3 regions of the Pseudidiomarina marina genome follow, and region 1 is predicted to be linked to each of the others. Evidence: predicted binding sites of a transcription regulator. Region 1 holds the regulator's gene; each other region holds the start of a gene.
The links. The regulator sigma-54, encoded in region 1, starts transcription at its own class of promoters, with help from an activator protein. The targets are predictions, from matches to a motif close to GTTGGCACGNNNNTNGNNT.
Positions count from the first base shown of each region.

Region 1 (2,279 bases):
TATGGCGGCATACATATCTTGGTGCTCTGAATCTGCGAAAATTTCGCCGCCATTCAAATGCAGCGTAGCTTCCGCTTTTTGCGTCAACTTTTCAACATTTAAAATGACATGGACGTTGTTTATGTGGTCAAAATGTCGCTCGAGTTTACTAAATTTGCTATCGACGTACTCGCGTAATGCGTCAGTGATTTCTACGTGATGACCAGTCAGATTAATTTGCATAACATCTTCCTTCTGTTGTCCAAGATTCAGATAAGACGTTTGCGTTGACTCGAGGGCGGAATATTGAGCGCCTCTCGATACTTCGCAATGGTCCGTCTAGCTACTTGGATACCTTGTTCCGCGAGGAGTTCAGTTAGTTTACTGTCACTCAGCGGCTTTTTCGGGTTTTCCGCAGCAACTAGCTTTTTCAACAACGCCCGAATGGCCGTTGATGAAGCTTCCCCTCCAGTATCAGTACCGAGCTGACTTGAGAAGAAGTACTTCAATTCAAACACACCACGCGGTGAATGCATATACTTTTGCGTGGTTACTCGAGAAATAGTTGATTCATGCATCTCAACAGCGCTTGCAATATCCGCTAACACCATTGGTTTCATTGCTTCTTCACCGTGTTCAAAGAATCCTTGTTGACGCAATACAATAGCATTCGCGACCTTCAGCAGCGTTTCGTTGCGGCTTTCAAGGCTGCGGATAAACCATTTCGCTTCTTGTGTTTGTTGGCGTATGTATTGCATGTCGTCGGTTTGGCGCGTTCCTTGGCATAACTTCATGTAACTTTCGTTCACTTTAAGTTTAGGCACACTTTCTGGATTTAGCTCAACCATCCAGCGATTATTTTTCTTGCGCACCAAAACATCGGGAATAACGTAGTCATCGTCGCTATTGTTAAACGCTTCGCCAGGCCGCGGCTGAAGGTGTTGAATGAGGTCAATCACAGCAGCGAGGTCGTCTTCATTTAAACGCAATCGACGTGCTAAAGTTCGGTAATCGCGTGATCCAAGCAAAGCCAAATGCTCACGCACAGTTGCTAACGCTTCGTTACGCCACGGCGTATCATGGGGCAATTGTTGGAGTTGTAAGGTGAGACATTCGCCGACATCACGAGCACCAACCCCAATGGGGTCAAAATGTTGGATGCGTTTTAATACGACAGCCGCTTCATCGAGTTCAACAGGTTCATCGGTTTGACGATTTACGGCGGTTACAACTTCTTCCAGAGAAACCGCCAAGTAACCACTATCGTCAATGGCATCAATGATGGCGAGGGCAATTGCTTCATCGATAGCTGAAAAATGAGAGAGTTGCATTTGCCAAATCAAATGGTCTTGCAAAGTTGTGCCTGAGGCCCCTTCAAACACTGAGTCTTCGCCATCAAAGCTCGAGCTGGACTGACCTAGTGCCGCAGAACAAGGACTATCCCAAAGATCATCATCGTCGGTAATGGCCGTTTCGCCTTCAGCCTCAGCTTGTTCTAATTCCAATAACGGGTTTTCTTCGAGCGCTTGTTGAACCTCTTGTTGTAGTTCAAGCGTCGAAAGTTGTAGAAGTTTAATTGCCTGCTGCAGCTGCGGCGTCATCGACAGCTGCTGAGAGAATTTAAACTGCAGGCCTTGTTTCATTGCACCACCTAAAGGGTGAATTGCTCACCCAAATACACGTCTTTAACCTGTTGATTATTTAAGATGGTATGGGCGTCACCAGTCGCAATCAACTCACCATGACTAACAATGTAGGCATTTTCACAAACAGATAAGGTTTCGCGAACGTTATGATCGGTGATCAAAACGCCAATGCCGCGATTCTTCAAATGTTCAATAATTTTTTTAATGTCTAATACTGAAATTGGGTCGACGCCCGCGAACGGTTCATCAAGCAGAATAAATGCAGGATCGGCCGCTAGCGCGCGAGCAATCTCTACGCGGCGACGTTCACCACCCGACAAGCTCATGCCAAGACTATTCGCAATGTGCCCAATATGAAATTCTTCCAGCAGGCCATCTAAGCGTTCTTCACGACCATTGGCATCAAGGTCCTTTCGCGTTTCCAATATTGCCATAATATTGTCGCGAACCGTGAGTTTCCTGAAAATTGACGACTCCTGCGGGAGGTAGCCGATTCCGCGTCGCGCTCGTTCGTGCATTGGTAGTAATGAAATGTCGTCATCATCAATCAGGATGCGGCCTTTATCATTATTGACCAAGCCAACAATCATATAAAACGTGGTGGTTTTGCCAGCACCGTTGGGGCCAAGCAAGCCGATAATCTGACCGGATTCG
Region 1 covers NZ_CP085233.1:79,196-81,474, reverse strand. Annotated here, with positions in the region: gene hpf (ribosome hibernation promoting factor) at 1-222, opposite strand, end outside; gene LG272_RS00390 (RNA polymerase factor sigma-54) at 249-1,622, opposite strand; gene lptB (LPS export ABC transporter ATP-binding protein) at 1,631-2,279, opposite strand, start outside.

Region 2 (2,279 bases), 550 kb from region 1:
GGCCTGGCCGTCAGCCTGATCTTCGGCATCGCGGTCTCTACGGCGTTGACGCTGGTGGTCATTCCATTGCTGTACGCGTCGCTCCTGCGGCGCCGGACCGCTCGAGAGCGTTAATCGTTAATCGTTATTGGTTATTCGTTATTCGTTATTCGTTATTCGAAAAAGCGAAAGCCAATAACGAAACCCTCAAACAAACAGCGTAGTTCGTGCTTCGTGCGCTACGCTGTTCGTCCGGGCTTCGCCCTGTTCGCGAACCCCGAACCCCGAACCCCGAACCCCGAACCCCGAACCCATAATAGAAAGCCCTATCAAGCATGTATGTCGGCTCAGAAAAAGGGTGTTCAGTTGCATCAAAAATGCAGCATTTGAAGGGGGCTTTTTTGCTCCATTTTTGATGCAACTGAACAGCCAAAATAAAAGCACATGCCCCACACCGTTACATCAGCCTTTTTGGTAAGTTGAATAGGTTCAACACGGAAAATCACGCGATTCGTCTGAAAAATCTATGAGATGAGCAAATGTATGACGTGAGCAGGTGTACGAGATGAGCAGGTGTATGAGATGAACAAATGTATGACGTGAGTAGGTGTACGAGATGAACAGGTGTATGAGATGAACAGATGTATGACGTGAGTAGGTGTATGAGATGAGCAGATGCATGAGATGAGCAAATGTATGACGTGAGCAGGTGTATGAGATGAACAGGTGCATGAGATGAGCAAATGTATGACGTGAGCAGGTGTATGAGATGAACAGATGTATGACGTGAGCCGGTGTATGAGATGAACAGGTGTATGAGATGAGCAAATGTATGACGTGAGTAGGTGTATGACGTGAGCCGGTGAATGGGATCTCTAGGCTGTGCGGGAGCGAGAGTCGAACAGAGTTTATCTCCTACAAACAGCGACGCGCACAAACCAAGAACTACGCAGTTCGTCTTTCGCTCTTCGCTCTTCGCTCTTTCGAATAACGAATAACGAACAACGAATAACGAACAACGCTTTTCGAGCCCTTGCACTTCCGTGGTGCATGAATTTGCACTACAATGGTGCAAATAAAGCCAATGCACAGCACCCTAGCCGTACCAGAACAACGTTAACCCATTGAAAAGTGAACCAAAACCAATCTTGGCATCGTTTTTGCTTTAATTTGGTGCAAAGGTGCAAGCGCAACAAGCAATGCTTGCTATACTCAATTCTGAAACTAGACATGCACGATCGCGGAGGATCACATGACAACACCACAAGACGTTATGGCTTACATTGAAGAACACGATGTCAAATTCGTGGATTTACGCTTTACCGATACTAAAGGTAAAGAGCAGCATGTGACCATCCCGGTTTCGCAAATTAATGAAGAGTTCTTCGAAGAAGGCAAGATGTTTGATGGTTCGTCTATTGGTGGCTGGAAAGGCATCAATGAGTCAGACATGGTGCTTATGCCTGATTGTAGCTCGATTGTACTTGACCCGTTCACTGACGAAGTAACGATGAATGTGGTGTGCGACATTCTTGAGCCAGACACCATGCAAGGTTATGACCGTGACCCGCGTTCAATTGCGCGTCGTGCGGAAGAGTATTTGCAAAGCATGGGCATTGGCGACACGGCGTTCTTCGGTCCAGAGCCAGAGTTTTTCTTGTTCAACGATGTGCGTTTCCACACGGACATGAGCGGTAGCTTCTATAAAATTGAAGCAGAAGAAGCGAAGTGGAACTCGGGCAAAGAATACAAAGATGGTAACTTGGCGCACCGTCCAGGTGTGAAAGGCGGTTACTTCCCAGTACCACCCGTTGATTCAGCGCACGATATTCGTAGCACCATGAGCACCGTGATGGAAGACATGGGCTTAGTCGTTGAAGCGCACCACCATGAAGTGGCAACTGCCGGTCAAAACGAGGTGGCAACCCGCTTTAATACGTTGGTGAAAAAAGCTGACGAGATTCAAATTTATAAGTATGTGGTACATAACGTAGCGCATTCATACGGTATGACCGCTACCTTTATGCCGAAACCAATTGTTGGTGATAACGGTTCTGGTATGCACGTTCACATGTCAATTAGCAAAGACGGCAAGAACTTGTTCGCAGGCGATCAGTACGGTGGCTTGAGCGAAATGGCGCTTTATTACATTGGCGGTATCATCAAACATGCGCGTGCTTTGAACGCGTTCTGTAACCCAACCACCAACTCGTACAAACGTTTGGTGCCAGGCTACGAAGCACCGGTTATGTTGGCGTACTCTGCGCGTAACCGTTCTGCGTCAATTCGTATTCCTGTGG
Region 2 covers NZ_CP085233.1:633,065-635,343, forward strand. Annotated here, with positions in the region: gene LG272_RS03050 (efflux RND transporter permease subunit) at 1-114, shown strand, start outside; gene glnA (glutamate--ammonia ligase) at 1,232-2,279, shown strand, end outside.
Region 2: the regulator sigma-54 is predicted to act here: its motif matches at 1,127-1,145, upstream of glnA (glutamate--ammonia ligase).

Region 3 (2,279 bases), 470 kb from region 1:
GCGGCTTGAATGTGCCAAGTACGTACCAATGAGTACGGGAACCACTGCGACACGTTGATACCATAGAATTCCTGGCCTTCAACGGTGTAGTGTGCGGTGAAACCACCGAGGAAAATTTGCACAATGAACAACGCCATCACCAAGAACAGGTATTTACCCAAGGCTTTTTGTGATGGAGTTAAATTAACCAGACTGATAGGGTCTTTCTTCGGTGCTTCAGGCTCTTCTTCGTCATGTTCACGCAAGAACGCCCACGCCCAAATCAAGGCACCAACACCGGCAATTAACAAGATAATTGATACCAATGACCAGATGATATTTTCAGCACTTGGTTTGTTATCAATTAACGGCTCATGCGGCCAGTTATTGGTATAAGTCACGTCGCTATCAGGGCGCTCAGTTGCGGCAGCCCAAGCAGTCCAGAAGAAGAACTGAGTCATGACGTCGCGACGTTCTGCGCTTGGTAAGGTGTTCTCTTTCATCGCATAGCTTTCGCGCGTGCTACGCAGTGACAAGTCATCGCTGAACAAACGGCTGTAGTACTCAGCAGTTTGTGCAATTGCTTCAGCACGAACGGCATCAACCGTAAGCGTATCGGTTGCAGCGTCGTACTGAGGGTTACGATATTCTTGCTTTAACTCAAACTGTAGCGCGTTCTGTTGCGCTTCAGTTAAGCTTTCATAGCTTTGGCCGTAGGTGTTTTGCGCGGTAATTTCTAACCATGCTAACAACTCGCGGTGTAACCAATCGGCAGTCCAGTCTGGCGCCTGATACGCACCATGACCCCAAATCGAGCCGAGTTGCATACCACCGACTGATTGCCATGCGGTTTGACCATCAAGAATCGTCTCTTCCGTCATCAATACTTGACCCGATTCGGTCACTACTTGATCAGGAATAGGCGGAGCGACACGGTAAACTTCTTTACCGAAATAACCGAGGACACCAAAGGTAATCGCCAAAATGGCAATCAATGTCCACCATAATTTTTTATAACCGGCCATGTGGCACCTCCGGCTGTTGATGTTGTTGCATTGTTGATTCTCCCTTTAATCACGTTTGCGCTGTGTTACGACATGGGTTGCGCACACGTCGATTGTCTAGCAAGCCCCGTGCCAAGTTTTATCTCACTGAAAAAGCACGTTTATTTAAATTTATTGGGTTAAATCAACCCAATTCTTCAGCGGTCATTTAAACCGCCTCGGTAGAAATTACCCGCGTATAGAATGGCAGAGCCCTAGTCCACAAGAAATTGAGCTAAAGGGGTAAACAAAAGGATTGTTTGGGGTATACCCATTGGAGGTAGTTTTTATTGATCTAGATCAAGGCAGCTTTGTGTGTCGAGACTATGCTGAAACACAATATATGGTGATTTATATATAACCTTACACAATATATAGGTATTTCATGTTGCGATACAGTGCTGAACAGGTGGTATTTCAGGAGGTTCCTGGAGAAGTCTCCCTTGCTTATACCATCACCGGCTGTCCAGTGGGATGCAAAGGGTGCCACAGCGTCGATAGTTGGCCAGTGGGTAGTGGTGAGGCGCTAACTACCGACTACTTCGCGGCGCGTTTGGCACAGTATCGCAACCTGATTACCTGTGTATTGTTTCTTGGCGGCGAATGGCAGCCCGATGCGCTCATTGCGCTACTGAAAATGAGCCGTGACGCCGGTCTCGAAACTTGTTTATACACCGGTTATGACGACGTGTCGCAAGCGATTAAGCAACACTTGACCTACCTCAAAACGGGGCCATGGATTGCGGAGCTTGGTGGCCTAGACAGCCCCACCACCAACCAGAAGTTCTATGACTTACGCAATCAGCAACGACTCAATTGCCGGTTTATCACAACGTAGCCGGTTATAAATAATAAATAAATGGAGAAGAACAATGCTGCGCTTACACCCTGAACAAGTTGACGCGAAAATGGACTTTATCAAGCAGTACTTAGCTGCACAAAATGCTGCTGATGGTTCAAAAATGGATGCCAACGCCAACGTCACCCAGAAAAATATTGCGACCCTTGAAGCGGAATTAATGAAAGACTTTTTCGTGCAAGTAAATCGTAAACAAGTCAGTACCAAAATTGGCGAACTGTTTGGTGATGATTTGGCTCAAGAATACATTCGTCAAATTGAAGATCACGAGATTTATGTGCACGACGAAACCAGTTTGAAGCCTTATTGTGTGTCGGTGACAATGTATCCGTTTTTGCGTGATGGTTTAACGAAACTCGGTGGTGAGTCAAAAGCGCCAAAACATCTCGAAAGCTTCT
Region 3 covers NZ_CP085233.1:550,212-552,490, forward strand. Annotated here, with positions in the region: gene LG272_RS02660 (nitric-oxide reductase large subunit) at 1-1,004, opposite strand, end outside; gene nrdG (anaerobic ribonucleoside-triphosphate reductase activating protein) at 1,408-1,860, shown strand; gene nrdD (anaerobic ribonucleoside-triphosphate reductase) at 1,874-2,279, shown strand, end outside.
Region 3: the regulator sigma-54 is predicted to act here: its motif matches at 1,102-1,120, upstream of LG272_RS02660 (nitric-oxide reductase large subunit).